4 regions of the Streptomyces sp. NPDC038213 genome follow, and region 1 is predicted to be linked to each of the others. Evidence: riboswitches for the same ligand, from Rfam matches in the RefSeq annotation. Region 1 holds a riboswitch; each other region holds the start of a gene.

Region 1 (3,196 bases):
GAAGGCGCGCGCATCGGTCTCCGGGCCGTTCATCCACACCGTCAGCTGCGGGACCCCGGCCGGGCCCTCGGCCCGCAGGATCCCGTACACCCCGGCGATGCCCCCGGCCCCGCGGTACCGCTCGGCGAGCCGGGCCGCCCCCTCGGGCGCGGCCGTGCCGGTGGCCACCGGGCCCGGCGCCGCGGCGGGACGGGAGGCGGACCGGACCTCGTCCGCGGGGGTACCGGACTGGGTGCAGCCGGCCAGGAGCACCACGGCGCCCGCGCACACCGGCCGCACCCATCTGATGATCATCCGAGTCATCGGACGATTGTCCGTCATTCGGCTCTGTGCTCGGTCTGGTTGACTCGGTGTCATGCTGAGACTCGGGTCCTTCGTGATGGGTGTGTCGGACGTGGCGCGCGCCGCGGCGTTCTGGGGTGAGGCCCTGGGGTACGTGCCCCAGGGCGAGCCGACCGAGCGGTGGGCGGTACTCGTACCGCCCGGCGGCGGGGGCCCGGGGGTGGCGCTGGGCCGCAGCGACAGCCCCGTACAGCGCCGCCCGCGGGCCCACATCGACCTGTACGCCGACGACGCCGCGGCCCAGCGCGCCGAGATCGGACGGCTCCTCGCGCTCGGGGCCCGGCGGGCCGACTGGGACAGCTACCCGCCGGACCCGGACTTCGTGGTGCTGGAGGACCCCGACGGAAACGTCTTCTGCGTGATCGACCTCAGCCACGGATAGCCGAGGCACCGGCGGCATACGGCGCGTCGGCGCGCAGCGCCTCCGCCTCGTCCAGGCCTGCTGCTCCAGGACCGAAAGCCGGTCGTGGCGCAGGCGCAGGCGCGGGAACGCGGTGATCTCCCGGGCCGGCCGCTCCGCCTCCGCCCGCGCCCGGCCGACCGGCACGAGCCGGTTCACCAGCCGATGGCGCACGCCTCGCCGGCGGGCACGAACACCCCGAACACCGCACCCCGCCCCACCCTGGCGCCATATGTCCGATTGGGTCGGTAATGGTGCCCGCTGACCGCGATTGCGCATTTAGGCGTCAATATGATGACTTGGCGTCTCGTCGCGCCGCTCCGGCGTCCAGAATTCACGCCCCTCCCGACCTCGTGACATGAATCACTGGAAAGGTGAAGCGGAATGGTCACAGAAAGCCAAGTGGCCAGTCCGCAGAAGTGGATTGAGTGAGCGGCCTGACTCCTTCCCGATGATCCAATCATCCGTCCTCGCCCTTCTGAATTCGCCCGATGAATTCCGGGCTTGTCCTTTCCTTCGCATTTCCTTTAGCGTCACCGTCATTCCGGGTGGAACGCCTAATCCTGCCGCCGCCCGGCCGACCGAATCCACCCAGCGCGACGGCAGGAGCGGGGGAACCAGGTAAGTCGCCGGACGCACTCGTGCGGACCGGCTCGGGGTGAAGCCGCACTGCGGTGCGGCCGGGCATCTCCTGCCCGAACCCGACAGCTCACCTCGTAGGCGCGGGAGAGGACCCACCATGCCCGCCACCGGGAAGCACCGCCGTACGAAGAACTCGCCGCTCGCCCGAGGGATCGCCGCCGTCGGCGCGGGGGGCGCCGTACTCGCCCTGCCGCTGCTCGGCGCGACGACCGCGCACGCCGCGCCGGCCGCCGCCCCGGCGAAGGCGAAGGCGGTCTCCGCGAAGACCGCCGCCGCCCCGCAGAAGGGCCCGCTGCACTATTTCGTGATCGCGGGCGACACCCTCTCCCGGATCGCCGAAGTGCATTCCATCGAGGGCGGCTGGAAGAAGCTCTACGAGGACAACCGGAACGTGATCGGTGAGGACTCGTCACATATCCGCCCGGGACTGAAGCTCACCATCGGCTCCAAGAACCCCGCCAAGGCCCAGCCCGCCTCCGCCGCCAAGAGCACGGCCGCCGCGGACCGTTCCGCCACCCCCGCCCGCGCCGACCGCTCCGCCGCGCGCACGGCCGTCGCGAAGACCACCAGCTACCCGAACAACCTCGACGGCTGGATCCGCGAGTCCCTCGCGGTCATGGCCAAGCACGGCATCCCCGGCACGTACCAGGGCATCCACCGCAACATCATGCGCGAGTCCTCCGGCAACCCCCTCGCCATCAACAACTGGGACTCCAACGCCGCCGCGGGCATCCCCTCCAAGGGCCTGCTCCAGGTCATCGACCCGACGTTCCGCGCCTACCACGTGCCCGGCACCTCGACCGACTCCTACGACCCCGTCGCGAACATCACGGCCGCCTGCAACTACGCGGCTGCGCGCTACGGTTCGATCGACAACGTGTTCGGCGCCTACTGACCGCCCCGCGGGGCCGGACCGCCCACGGGCCGGCCCTGCCGGCCCGCCCCCGCCGGAATTCGCTGGATAACCGCCTGCCGCCCGCCCACCATGGACACCGACCGAAACCAGGCCGGGAGTGAGTGGACATGCGCGTGCAGTACCCCCGTACGCCCCATCTGCCCTGGTCGCCCGGTGCCGCGCCCGACGACGTGCGCACCGGCGGCCTGGCAGGGCTGCGGGGCCGCGAGGTGGTGGTCACCGAGAAGCTCGACGGGGAGAACACCACCCTCTACCGGGACGGGCTCCACGCCCGCTCCCTCGACTCCGGCCACCACCCCTCCCGCGCCTGGGTCAAGGCCCTCCAGGGGCGCATCGGCCCGGCCCTCGCGCCGGGCCGCCGCATCTGCGGGGAGAACCTCTACGCCCGGCACTCCCTGGCGTACGGGCGGCTCGACAGCTGGTTCTACGGGTTCTCGGTCTGGGACGGAGACCACTGCCTGCCCTGGGACCGGACCGTCCGCTTCCTGCACGGCCTCGGCATCCCCGTGCCGCCCGTCCTCTGGCGCGGCATCCTCGACGACCGGGCCGAGCGCCGACTGCGGTCCCTGCGCCCGGACACGGCCCGCCAGGAGGGGTACGTCGTACGGGACGCCGGGGGCTTCGACCGCTCCGCCTTCCCCCACCGGGTGGCCAAATGGGTCCGCCCGGGGCACGTCACCACCGACAGCCACTGGATGCACGGCGCGGTGACCCCCAACGGCCTCGGCCCCGCCGCCGCCCTCTGGACGGTCCGCTCGGGCGCCGCCCCCGACCCCGCGGACCTGCTCCACGCCGTGGGCCTGACGACACCACCCCAGGACACGGCCGCAGCCGCGCCCCGGACCGACGGCCGATCCGGGGACCGCACCGGTGGCCGAGGTCCCGCCCTGTCCGCC
Region 2 (3,196 bases), on a different contig from region 1:
CGGCGGCCACGACGCGCTCGGGGGTCAGTCCGGCTCGGGGCACGGGCAGCTCCTGAAAGTATTTAATCGTTTGCCTAGGGACTCTAGGAAAGATTAGCGTGCCGGTATGAAGGCACTCACTGAGCGGGAGATCCGCGGCTCGTTCGTCAACTGCTCGAAGGGCGAGGCGCAGCGGCTGCCGCTGCCGCGCGACCTGGCCGAGCGCCCCTGGGCGGACCTGGACTTCCTGGGCTGGCGCGACCTCTCCGCGCCGGACCGGAGCTACCTGGTCACCGAGCACGGGGGCCGGCTCACGGGCATCGCGCTGCGCTTCCCCGCGGCGCGCAAGGGCTTCCTGCACCGCAGCATGTGCTCGCTGTGCCTGACCACGCACGCCGGCGGCGGGGTCTCGCTGATGACGGCCCGCAAAACCGGCCGCGAGGGCCGCGAGGGGAACTCGGTCGGGCTGTACATGTGCACCGACCTGGACTGCCCGCTGTACGTGCGGGGGAAGAAGCGGCCGGAGCCCGGGGGGAGGTTCGAGGAGTCGCTGACCGTGGAGGAGCAGATCGAGAGGATGCGGCGGAACCTGGACGGGTTCCTGGGCTCGCTGTGACGGGCGGCTTGCGGTGGTGCGGGCCTGCTGTGGCGGGGGGCTCGCCGTGGCGCGGGCCTGCTGTGGCGGGTGGTTTCCGGCGCTTCCGTCGTGGCCGCGGGGAAAGGTGGCGCGAGGAGCCCCGCGGATAGCGTAAGCTTGTGTTTACCGACGCGGGGTGGAGCAGCTCGGTAGCTCGCTGGGCTCATAACCCAGAGGTCGCAGGTTCAAATCCTGTCCCCGCTACTGATGATCAGGGCCCGGATCCTTTTGGATCCGGGCCCTGATTGCATGTCCGGGGCCGGTGCGCGGAAGCGTGTCCGCGCACCGGCGCACCGGCCGGTACGGAGCGTGAGCGAAAGGCCGCGCTCCGCAGTCCGGTTGACGGACCGTCAAAGGCCGGGCGTGGCTGAAGGTGTACCCATCAGGCCGGGAGAATGCCCCAGTTGATCCACTCCTGGAGGGAAAAGCCCAGGCCAGAGCCGGTCAGAGCGTGGCCGATACACGCGAGGGATCAAGCGCAACAGCTTGGAATCACTCCCTGTTGTCTATTACCGTTCGATAACGCAGCGCGGTCGTCACGGCCGTCGCAAGAGGCGGCTCCGTGCGCGTGCGCGCCGAATCCCGCAAGGGAACCGGGGAACCAACACATTGGGGTGAATCGGGTCGATCCGGCCCGTAGGAGACCTTCCTGCTCCGAACCCGTCAGCTAACCCGGTAGGCGAGAAGGAAGGAAAGGAGTGCGCCCCCGTGGCGTCCAACAGGCCTACCCCTGAAGCCTCCGAGGTTCCCGACGCCGGTGCGTGGGGCGCGTGGAACCCCACCGAGGACTCCGTCCGCCCCGTCCGGGGCCGCCACCGCGTGGTCAAGCAGCGCGGCGGCCTCGCCCGCAGTTCCACGGTCCTCGGCGTCGGCGTCATCGCCGCCGTCGGAGCGGGCGGCATAGCCACCGCGCAGGACCGGCCGCAGGTCTCCATATCCCTCCCCTCGCTGCTGCCCGGTGACGGCTCCGCGACCGCCGACCTGGCGGCCGACCTGCCCGCCACCGTCCCGGTGACGGCCCCGCTGACCACCGCCGGGGCCACCCCCGAGCAGGCCGAATCCGGCACCGACGCCGGCGAGGTGCTGCGCAACCGGATCCTCCAGCAGGCCGAGTCCCAGTCCGATGCCGCGGCCGCCGCAGCCGAGGAGGCCGCCGCCAGGGCCGCCGAGGAGGCCGCGGCGAAGGAGGCCGCAGCCGCTCAGGCCGCTGCCCGCAAGGCCGCCGAAGCCGCCGCCGAGGCCGCGGCCCGCAAGGCGGCGGAGGAGGCGGCAGCCGCGAAGGCGGCCGCGGAGGCCGCGGAGGCCGCGGCGGAGGAGGCCCGGCTGGCCAAGCTCGCCGGCAGCTACGCGCTGCCCACCTCCTCGTACACCCTCACCTCGTACTACGGGGCCTCCGGTTCCATGTGGTCCTCCGGGCAGCACACCGGCCTGGACTTCGCCGCCCCCACCGGCACGCCCGTCAAGGCGGTGCACGGCGGCACGATCGTCTCCGCCGGCTGGTCGGGCGCGTACGGCTACCGGATCGTCCTGCGCCTCGCCGACGGTACGGAGATCTGGTACTGCCACCTCTCCTCGATGTCCGTCACCTCGGGCGCGGTCGGCACGGGCGAGACCATCGGCCGCGTCGGCGCCACGGGCAACGTCACCGGTCCCCACCTGCACCTGGAGGTGCGCTCGGGAGGGGAGACCCAGGATCCGCTGGCGTGGCTGCGGGGCAAGGGCCTGACCGTCTGACCGCCTGCCAGGTCAGCAGGGCGAAGGCCGGGGCCATCACGGACCCGTAGACCCAGTAGAAGCCGTACTCGCCGAGGTCGGGGGAGCTGTTCCACAGGGCGTGCACGCCCATCGCCAGGAGCAGCCCCCCGAGCGGGTACAGCACGCGGCGCGTGCGCCCTGCGGACACGGCGGCCAGTCCGAAGCCGATCCCGGTCAGGGCGGTGAACAGCGGGTGCGCGAACGGGGACATCACGATGCGCACGAAGAAGGTCGCGGCGGTCACCGAGGCCAGGACCGGGGTGCCCTCGGCGAGGTCCTCCCCGAAGGCGTTGCCGAGGTAGAGGATGTTCTCGGTGAAGGCGAAGCCGGTGGCGGTGAATCCGGCGAGCACGAAACCGTCCGTGAAGCCGCCGAGCCGGTCCCGGCGGAAGACGAACAGCAGGAGCAGGGCGGCCGCCTTCGCGGTCTCCTCCACCACCGGGGCGATCGCGATCGAGCCCAACTGGTCGGCGTCGTAGGGGTCGGTGGCGGCCGCGGCCATCCAGCGGGCCGCGAAGCTGTTGGCCAGTATGGCGATCAGGGCCGCCGCGCACGCGCCCCAGCCGAAGGCGAACAGCAGCGGCCCCCAGGGCGCGGCGCGCGGCCGCCGCAGTCCGCCCAGCCCGCGGAAGGCGGCGGCGAGCAGCGGTACGGGGACCACGGACAGGCCGAGCCCCACCAGGAAGCCCGGGGTGCCGGTCTGCTCCCGCACCAGGACCAGGATCAGCACCCCGGCGGCCGCGAGCGCGCAGGTCAGCGCGGCGCCGCTGAGCCGGGCCGAGGGGCGAGGAAACGTCCCGAACACGCCACCGACCCTAGTGAGCG
Region 3 (3,196 bases), on a different contig from region 1:
TCATGCGCTCCGGGAACGGCCGCCACAGAAAGCCTCGTCAGGCCCCCGCGATCGTCGTCACGGCCGGTGTCACCGGCTCGGCGCTCGCGCTGCCCCTGCTCGCCGCCGGCTCCGCATCAGCCGCCGACACCGCCACGTGGGACAAGGTCGCCGAGTGCGAGAGCGGCGGCACGTGGAGCGCCGACTTCGGCAACGGCTCCTACGGCGGGCTCCAGTTCACCCAGGAGCAGTGGAAGGGCGCGGGCGGCACCGAGTTCGCCTCCCGCCCCGACCTCGCCTCCCGCTCCCAGCAGATAGCCGTGGCCGAGCGGGTGCTCGCCGCGCAGGGCCCGGAGGCCTGGCCGCTGTGCGCCGGCCCGTCCGGACTGACCAAGTCCGGCCCCAAGGCCGATGTGGACCCCGGCTCGGCGGACTCCGTCCGCCCGGTCAGCCCGGCCCCGGTGCGCCCCGACCACGTGGTCCCCGGCGCCCCGGAGGCCCCCGCGAAGCCCACCCCGCCGGCCGCCCCGGGTACGCCCACCCCGCCCGCGACCCCGGGCACGCCCAGCGTCCCGGCCACCCCCGGTACGCCCACGGTCCCCGCGACCCCTGGCACGCCGACCGTCCCCGCCACCCCGGGCACGCCCGGCACCCCGACCGACCCGGCGACCCCGACCCCCGGCACGCCGGCCACCCCGGGCACGCCGACGACCCCGGCCACCCCCGGGGCCACGGACCCGGCCTCGCCGGGCATCCCGGCGACCCCCGGCGGCCCGGCCGTCCCCGCCACCCCGGAGGGTCCCGCCACCACTCCCGCCCCGGGCGAGGGCACCGGCAAGCACCGCGGCGCGCCCGCGGACGAGTCCGGCGGCACCGGAGCTGACGGCACGTCGGCGGCCGGGGCCGAGGAGCCCGTGTACATCGTCAAGGCGGGTGACAGCCTGTCGGAGATCGCGGACGCCAAGGGTGTGAAGGGCGGATGGGGCGCCCTGTACGAGGCGAACGAGTCCGTCATCGGCGGGGACGCGGACCTCATCAAGCCCGGCCAGAATCTCGATCTAAGCGAGAAATAGGGACACTTCGGGCCGCTCGACGCGGGTTTGATGCCCCGTTACAGGACTAAATGTCCGAGTTCGAGGAAATGAGACATGCGTCTCTTCGCCTCAACTGGCGCGCCCCGCCGTGATGATTCCGTAATACGCGCGCTCACCTGCGCAAACGTTCCTGTGGGTGAGTCAACTATGGGCGTTTTCTCCCCGATGTCCGTCCTTGAACATCGGGGAGGCGTCTGCCTACGGTCTGAACCGCTCGCCACCGCGGGCTCCTTCGACCGCATCGCCGAATCCTGCCGGCGGCCGGGGGGAACAGTCGTCGCGCAAGCGCCGAAGGCAGGAGCGGGGGACCCAAGGTAGGTGCCGCGCCCGGCCGTTGAGAGACGGTCACGGGACGGCTAGGGGTGAAGCCGTGCGCCAGACGCACGGCCGGGCGACTTCACCGCCCGAACCCGACAGCTCACCTCGCAGGCGTCGGTGAGGAGAAGTTCCATGCTGCTTTCCGGCAAGGGCAAGCACCGCCGCCCCTCGAAGGCCACCCGCATCGCGACCGCCGCCGGTGTCACCGGTGTCGCCATCGCCGCCCCGCTGATGGCCGCGGGCACCGCCAGCGCCGCCACCACCTCCGAGTGGGACGCCGTCGCCCAGTGCGAGTCCGGCGGCAACTGGTCGATCAACACCGGCAACGGCTACTACGGCGGCCTGCAGTTCGCCCCGTCCACCTGGGCCGGCTTCGGCGGCACGGCGTACGCCCCCAACGCCCACCAGGCCTCCAAGTCCCAGCAGATCGCCGTGGCCGAGAAGGTCCTCGCGGTCCAGGGCAAGGGCGCCTGGCCGAGCTGCGGCGTCGGCCTCTCCCGCGCCGCCAACGACGCCTCCTCCGAGGCCGGCAGCGGCTCCTCTTCCTCCTCGAAGCCCGCCGCCCCGAAGCCCTCCGCCACGAAGAAGGCCGAGAAGCGCGCCGAGACCCGCAGCGAGTCCGCGCCCACCACCCGCTCCGAGCGCGGCGCGGCCCAGGGCTTCAAGAAGGGCACCGGCTCCTACGAGGTCAAGGCCGGCGACACCCTCGGCACCATCGCCGACGCCAACGGCGTGGCCGGCGGCTGGGCGAAGCTCTTCGAGCTGAACGGGGACATCGTCTCCGACGCCAACCTCATCTACCCGGGCCAGATGCTCAAGCTCTCCTGACCCCCCCCGGCCCTGCGCGTCCGCGGTGAATCCGCAGGGTCACCGGAAGGCCCGCGCCCCGCGCGGGCCCGCCCGGCACCGGACTGCCCCGCCCGGCGCGTCATCCCCCCCGACGCGCCGGGCGGCGGCGTGTCCCGGGGGAGTTGATCAAGGGTCTTATGTCCTGTAAGGCGGGTATTCGGACCCTTTTTCGTCCCAGGACCCGGGCGGTCGGGCGGCCGACCCCCCCGAGCCGGTTAGGCTCTAGACCGGCAGGGCCACCGCACGGCCCACACGCCGCCGCACACCCAGCGTCACATCCCAGAAGGAGATGCTCGTGCCGTCCATCGACGTCGTCGTAGCCCGGGAAATCCTGGACTCCCGAGGCAACCCCACGGTCGAGGTCGAGGTGGGCCTCGACGACGGCAGCACCGGCCGTGCTGCCGTCCCGTCCGGAGCCTCCACCGGTGCCTTCGAGGCCATCGAGCTCCGCGACGGCGACCCCAACCGCTACATGGGCAAGGGCGTCGAGAAGGCCGTCCTGGCCGTCATCGAGCAGATCGGCCCGGAGCTCGTCGGCTACGACGCCACCGAGCAGCGCCTGATCGACCAGGCCATGTTCGACCTGGACGCCACGGACAACAAGGGCTCCCTCGGCGCCAACGCCATCCTGGGCGTCTCCCTCGCCGTGGCGCACGCCGCCTCCGAGGCCTCGGACCTGCCGCTGTTCCGCTACCTCGGCGGCCCGAACGCGCACCTGCTGCCCGTTCCGATGATGAACATCCTCAACGGCGGGTCGCACGCCGACTCCAACGTCGACATCCAGGAGTTCATGATCGCGCCGATCGGCGCCGAGTCCTTCTCCGAGGCCCTGCGCTGGGGTGCCGAGGTCTACCACACCCTCAAGAAGGTCCTCCACACCAAGGGCCTCTCCACCGGCCTGGGCGACGAGGGCGGCTTCGCCCCGAACCTGGACTCCAACCGCGCCGCCCTCGACC
Region 4 (3,196 bases), 280 kb from region 1:
GGGCCCGGGGATTCCTGCGGGCCCGGCCGGGTGCCTCCCGCGGCCCGCTTCCGCGCGGCCCGTGGAGCCTTCCGCCCGCGGGCTTACAGGGGCAGCAGGTCGGGGCGCTTGGGTTCGACGTGGTCGCCGGAGGACTCCCCGCGCAGGCGCCGCCCGATCCACGGCACGAGGTACTCGCGGGCCCACTGGATGTTGTCCCGGGTGGCCTCCGCCGACCCCCTGGGCTGCTGCGGGGGCCAGGGCTGGTCCGGGTCCGCGGGCACCGGCAGGCCGAGCACCTGCGCGGCGCGCAGGGCGACGCGGGTGTGCCCCTCGGGCGACAGGTGCAGGCGGTCGTCGTCCCAGGCCCGGCGGTCCTGTACGGACCGCAGCGACCAGAGGTCGAGTACGGGGCAGTCGTAGCGGTCGGCGATGGCGCGCACGTGCGCGGAGTACGTGGCCACCTTGCCGCGCAGGTGCTTGAGCACCGGTACGCCGCGGGTGTCGAAGCCCGTGGTGATCATGACGGTGCCGACGGCGCCGGCGAGGTCGGCGACGGCCGCCTCGAAGCGCTCGGCCACGTCGTCGGGGTCGCTGCCGGGCCGGATGATGTCGTTGCCGCCCGCGCAGAAGCTGACCAGGTCGGGGGCGAGCTCCTTGGCGCGCGGGACCTGCTCCGAGACGATCTGGTCGAGGAGCCGGCCCCGGACGGCGAGGTTCGCGTACCGGAAGTCGTGCTCCTCGCGCCGGTCCGCGAGGAGTACGGCGAAGCGGTCGGCCCAGCCCACGAAGGCGTCGCCGGGACCGGGGTCGCCCACGCCCTCGGTGAAGCTGTCGCCGAGCGCCACGTACGAGCCGATGCGCGCGTCGGATCCGCTGAGTGCCTGAAGAGTCGATTCGCCTGCCACGGGAGCACATCTTTCACCGAAGGGTGTGACCTACGCGACCGTAGGCAGGGGTTGACGCAGGGTGATCTATACCACCCGGTCAGTTTCGGCCATGCCGGAATACGCCGCAGCCGGGCCGCGGGAACGGCTGCGGCCGGGGTCCGGGACCCTTCGGTTCCGGACCCCGGCCGGGGTCGCACTGCGCTGCGGGCGGCGGCTGCCGCCCGCGCTGCCGTCAGATGCCGACGCCGTTGCCGCGCAGGTAGGCGAGGGGGTCGATGTCCTGGCCGTAGGAGGGGCCGGTGCGGATCTCGAAGTGCAGGTGGGGCCCGGTGGAGTTGCCGGTGGAGCCCGACAGGCCGATGGTGGTGCCCGCGGAGACGCTCTGGCCCGCGGAGACGTTCAGCGAGGACAGGTGGGCGTACTGGGAGTAGCGGCCGTCCGTGTGGCGGATGACGACCTCGTTGCCGTACGCGCCGGCCCAGCCGGCCGAGACCACGGTGCCCGAGCTGACGGCGCGCACGCTGGTGCCCGTACCCACGGAGAAGTCCACTCCGGTGTGGTAGCCGCTGGACCACATGCCGCCGCCCTGGCGGTAGGGGGTGGTGACGGAGGCGGCCACGGGGGCGGAGAAGGCGGCGCCGGAGGGGGCCTGCGCGGCCTCGGGGGCGACGGCCTTCGGGGCCGCGGCCTTGGGGGCGGCCTCGGCGGCGCGCTCGGCGGAGCGGGAGGCGCGCGGGGCGGAGGAGCCCTTCTTCTCCGGGTTCTCCTGCGTACGGGCCTCGGAGCGCTTCTGGGAGGCCGCGGCGGCGGGGGCCTTGCCGCCGAGGGTCAGCTCCAGGCCGGGGTGGATCATCGAGGGGTCGGAGCCGACGGCGGCCCTGTTGTCCTCGTACAGCCGCTCCCAGCCGCCCGCGAGGTTCTCGCGCTCGGCGATCTTCGAGAGGTAGTCGCCCGCGACGACGGTGTAGACGGAAGGGGCGGCCTGGTCCGCCGCGGGGGCCGCGGCCTTCGCCGGGGCCGCCTTCGACGGGGCGGCCGAGACCGCGGCCGGCGCGGCGGACTGCTCCGCGGCCTGGGCGCCGGAGGCCCCGATCAGCGGCAGCGCCAGCGCGGCGCCGCCGGTGCCGGCCGCGACGAATCCGCGGGCGATCGTGCTGGACTTGGGACGGCGGTGCTTACCCTTTCCGGGCATGGCGCATTCCTCTCCGTCGCCTGCGAGGTGAGCTGTCGGGTTCGGACTGGAGATGTCCGGCCGCGCGAGCTGCGCCCGCGGGGCTTCACCCCGAGCCGTTCCGGATCGTTCTCCGGTACGGCGGCTTACCTGGTTCCCCCGCTCCTGCCGCACGTAATTGTTCGGATGCGGTTTCCGGGTGGCGGCAGGACTCGGCGTTCCACCCGGCTCGGCGGTGACCGTAATCCAGTGCGGCCGAGCGGAACAAGCCGTGAATTCACCACCGGATTCCGGGGGCTGAATGATCGCCGGAATTCCGGTCACTGTCCGTCTATTGCAGTCGTGTAACAGCCGTCGCCACAAGGGAATTAAGCATTCCGCCACCGCCACGCACGGTCACCGTATGATTCTGCTCACGAGCGCCGCTCACATCTGCCCGTCGGATGCGGCAACTTGACGCCAAGTAGCGCAATTCGGACAGATCACCCTCCACCTCGGCCGAACCGCAGGAGTCCGCGTGACCCAGCCCATACCCCCCGCCCCGCCCGCGGAGCCGGAGCTCACCGGAGTCCGCAACTTCCGTGACGTAGGCGGCCTTCCGACTAGGGACGGGCGTACGGTTCGTACCGGGCATCTGTTTCGAAGCGGACATCTCGCTCATGCCACCGAGGCGGACGCGGCCTTCCTGGCCTCCCTCGGGCTGCACACCGTCTTCGACTTCCGCAATGCGGCCGACCAGTCCCTCGAAGGGCCCGACGTGGAGCTCCCGGGCGTACGGAACGTGAACGTCCCGCTCTCCGACCCCGCCGACGGCCACGAGTTCTGGCAGATGGTCCGCAACGGCGACCTGGCCCAGCTCCAGCAGATCCTGGGCGAGGGCAGGGCCGCGGCCAGGATGTCCCGTTCGTACCGGCAGATCATCGTGGAGCGGGCTCCCGACCACAGCCGCGTCCTGCACGCCGTCGCCGAGGACAGCGTCCCCGTCCTGATGCACTGCGCCGCGGGCAAGGACCGGGCCGGCCTCTCCATCGCCGTCACCCTGCTCGCCCTCGGCGTCGAGCGCGACGCCATCACCGCGGACTACCTGGAGTCCAACGCCCCGCACCGGCGCTACCGGCTGCGGCGCGGCGCCGACACCGACGCCGAGCGCTCCCCC

Evidence for each region. A riboswitch is a leader RNA that binds a small molecule or an ion and turns the genes downstream of it on or off. The one in region 1 is predicted to bind cyclic di-AMP.
Region 2: linked by a shared signal. The riboswitch ahead of ACZ7JZ_RS09405 (M23 family metallopeptidase) and the one ahead of ACZ7JZ_RS11910 (transglycosylase SLT domain-containing protein) in region 1 are both predicted to bind cyclic di-AMP.
Region 3: linked by a shared signal. The riboswitch ahead of ACZ7JZ_RS06980 (transglycosylase family protein) and the one ahead of ACZ7JZ_RS11910 (transglycosylase SLT domain-containing protein) in region 1 are both predicted to bind cyclic di-AMP.
Region 4: linked by a shared signal. The riboswitch ahead of ACZ7JZ_RS13105 (LysM peptidoglycan-binding domain-containing M23 family metallopeptidase) and the one ahead of ACZ7JZ_RS11910 (transglycosylase SLT domain-containing protein) in region 1 are both predicted to bind cyclic di-AMP.

Annotation. Positions count from the first base shown of each region.
Region 1 covers NZ_JBVJYM010000006.1:79,877-83,072, reverse strand. The annotation lists gene ACZ7JZ_RS11920 (hypothetical protein) at 1-303, opposite strand, end outside; gene ACZ7JZ_RS11915 (VOC family protein) at 356-724, shown strand; cyclic di-AMP (ydaO/yuaA leader) riboswitch at 1,324-1,463, shown strand; gene ACZ7JZ_RS11910 (transglycosylase SLT domain-containing protein) at 1,482-2,279, shown strand; gene ACZ7JZ_RS11905 (RNA ligase family protein) at 2,408-3,196, shown strand, end outside.
Region 2 covers NZ_JBVJYM010000005.1:16,243-19,438, reverse strand. The annotation lists gene ACZ7JZ_RS09420 (TetR/AcrR family transcriptional regulator) at 1-43, opposite strand, end outside; gene ACZ7JZ_RS09415 (FBP domain-containing protein) at 107-595, shown strand; tRNA gene ACZ7JZ_RS09410 (tRNA-Met) at 747-820, shown strand; cyclic di-AMP (ydaO/yuaA leader) riboswitch at 1,180-1,313, shown strand; gene ACZ7JZ_RS09405 (M23 family metallopeptidase) at 1,325-2,350, shown strand; partial or broken gene ACZ7JZ_RS09400 (PrsW family intramembrane metalloprotease) at 2,349-3,176, opposite strand.
Region 3 covers NZ_JBVJYM010000003.1:389,663-392,858, forward strand. The annotation lists gene ACZ7JZ_RS06975 (transglycosylase family protein) at 3-1,052, shown strand; cyclic di-AMP (ydaO/yuaA leader) riboswitch at 1,350-1,520, shown strand; gene ACZ7JZ_RS06980 (transglycosylase family protein) at 1,524-2,219, shown strand; gene eno (phosphopyruvate hydratase) at 2,530-3,196, shown strand, end outside.
Region 4 covers NZ_JBVJYM010000006.1:364,357-367,552, forward strand. The annotation lists gene ACZ7JZ_RS13100 (SGNH/GDSL hydrolase family protein) at 84-887, opposite strand; gene ACZ7JZ_RS13105 (LysM peptidoglycan-binding domain-containing M23 family metallopeptidase) at 1,102-2,061, opposite strand; cyclic di-AMP (ydaO/yuaA leader) riboswitch at 2,066-2,242, opposite strand; gene ACZ7JZ_RS13110 (tyrosine-protein phosphatase) at 2,558-3,196, shown strand, end outside.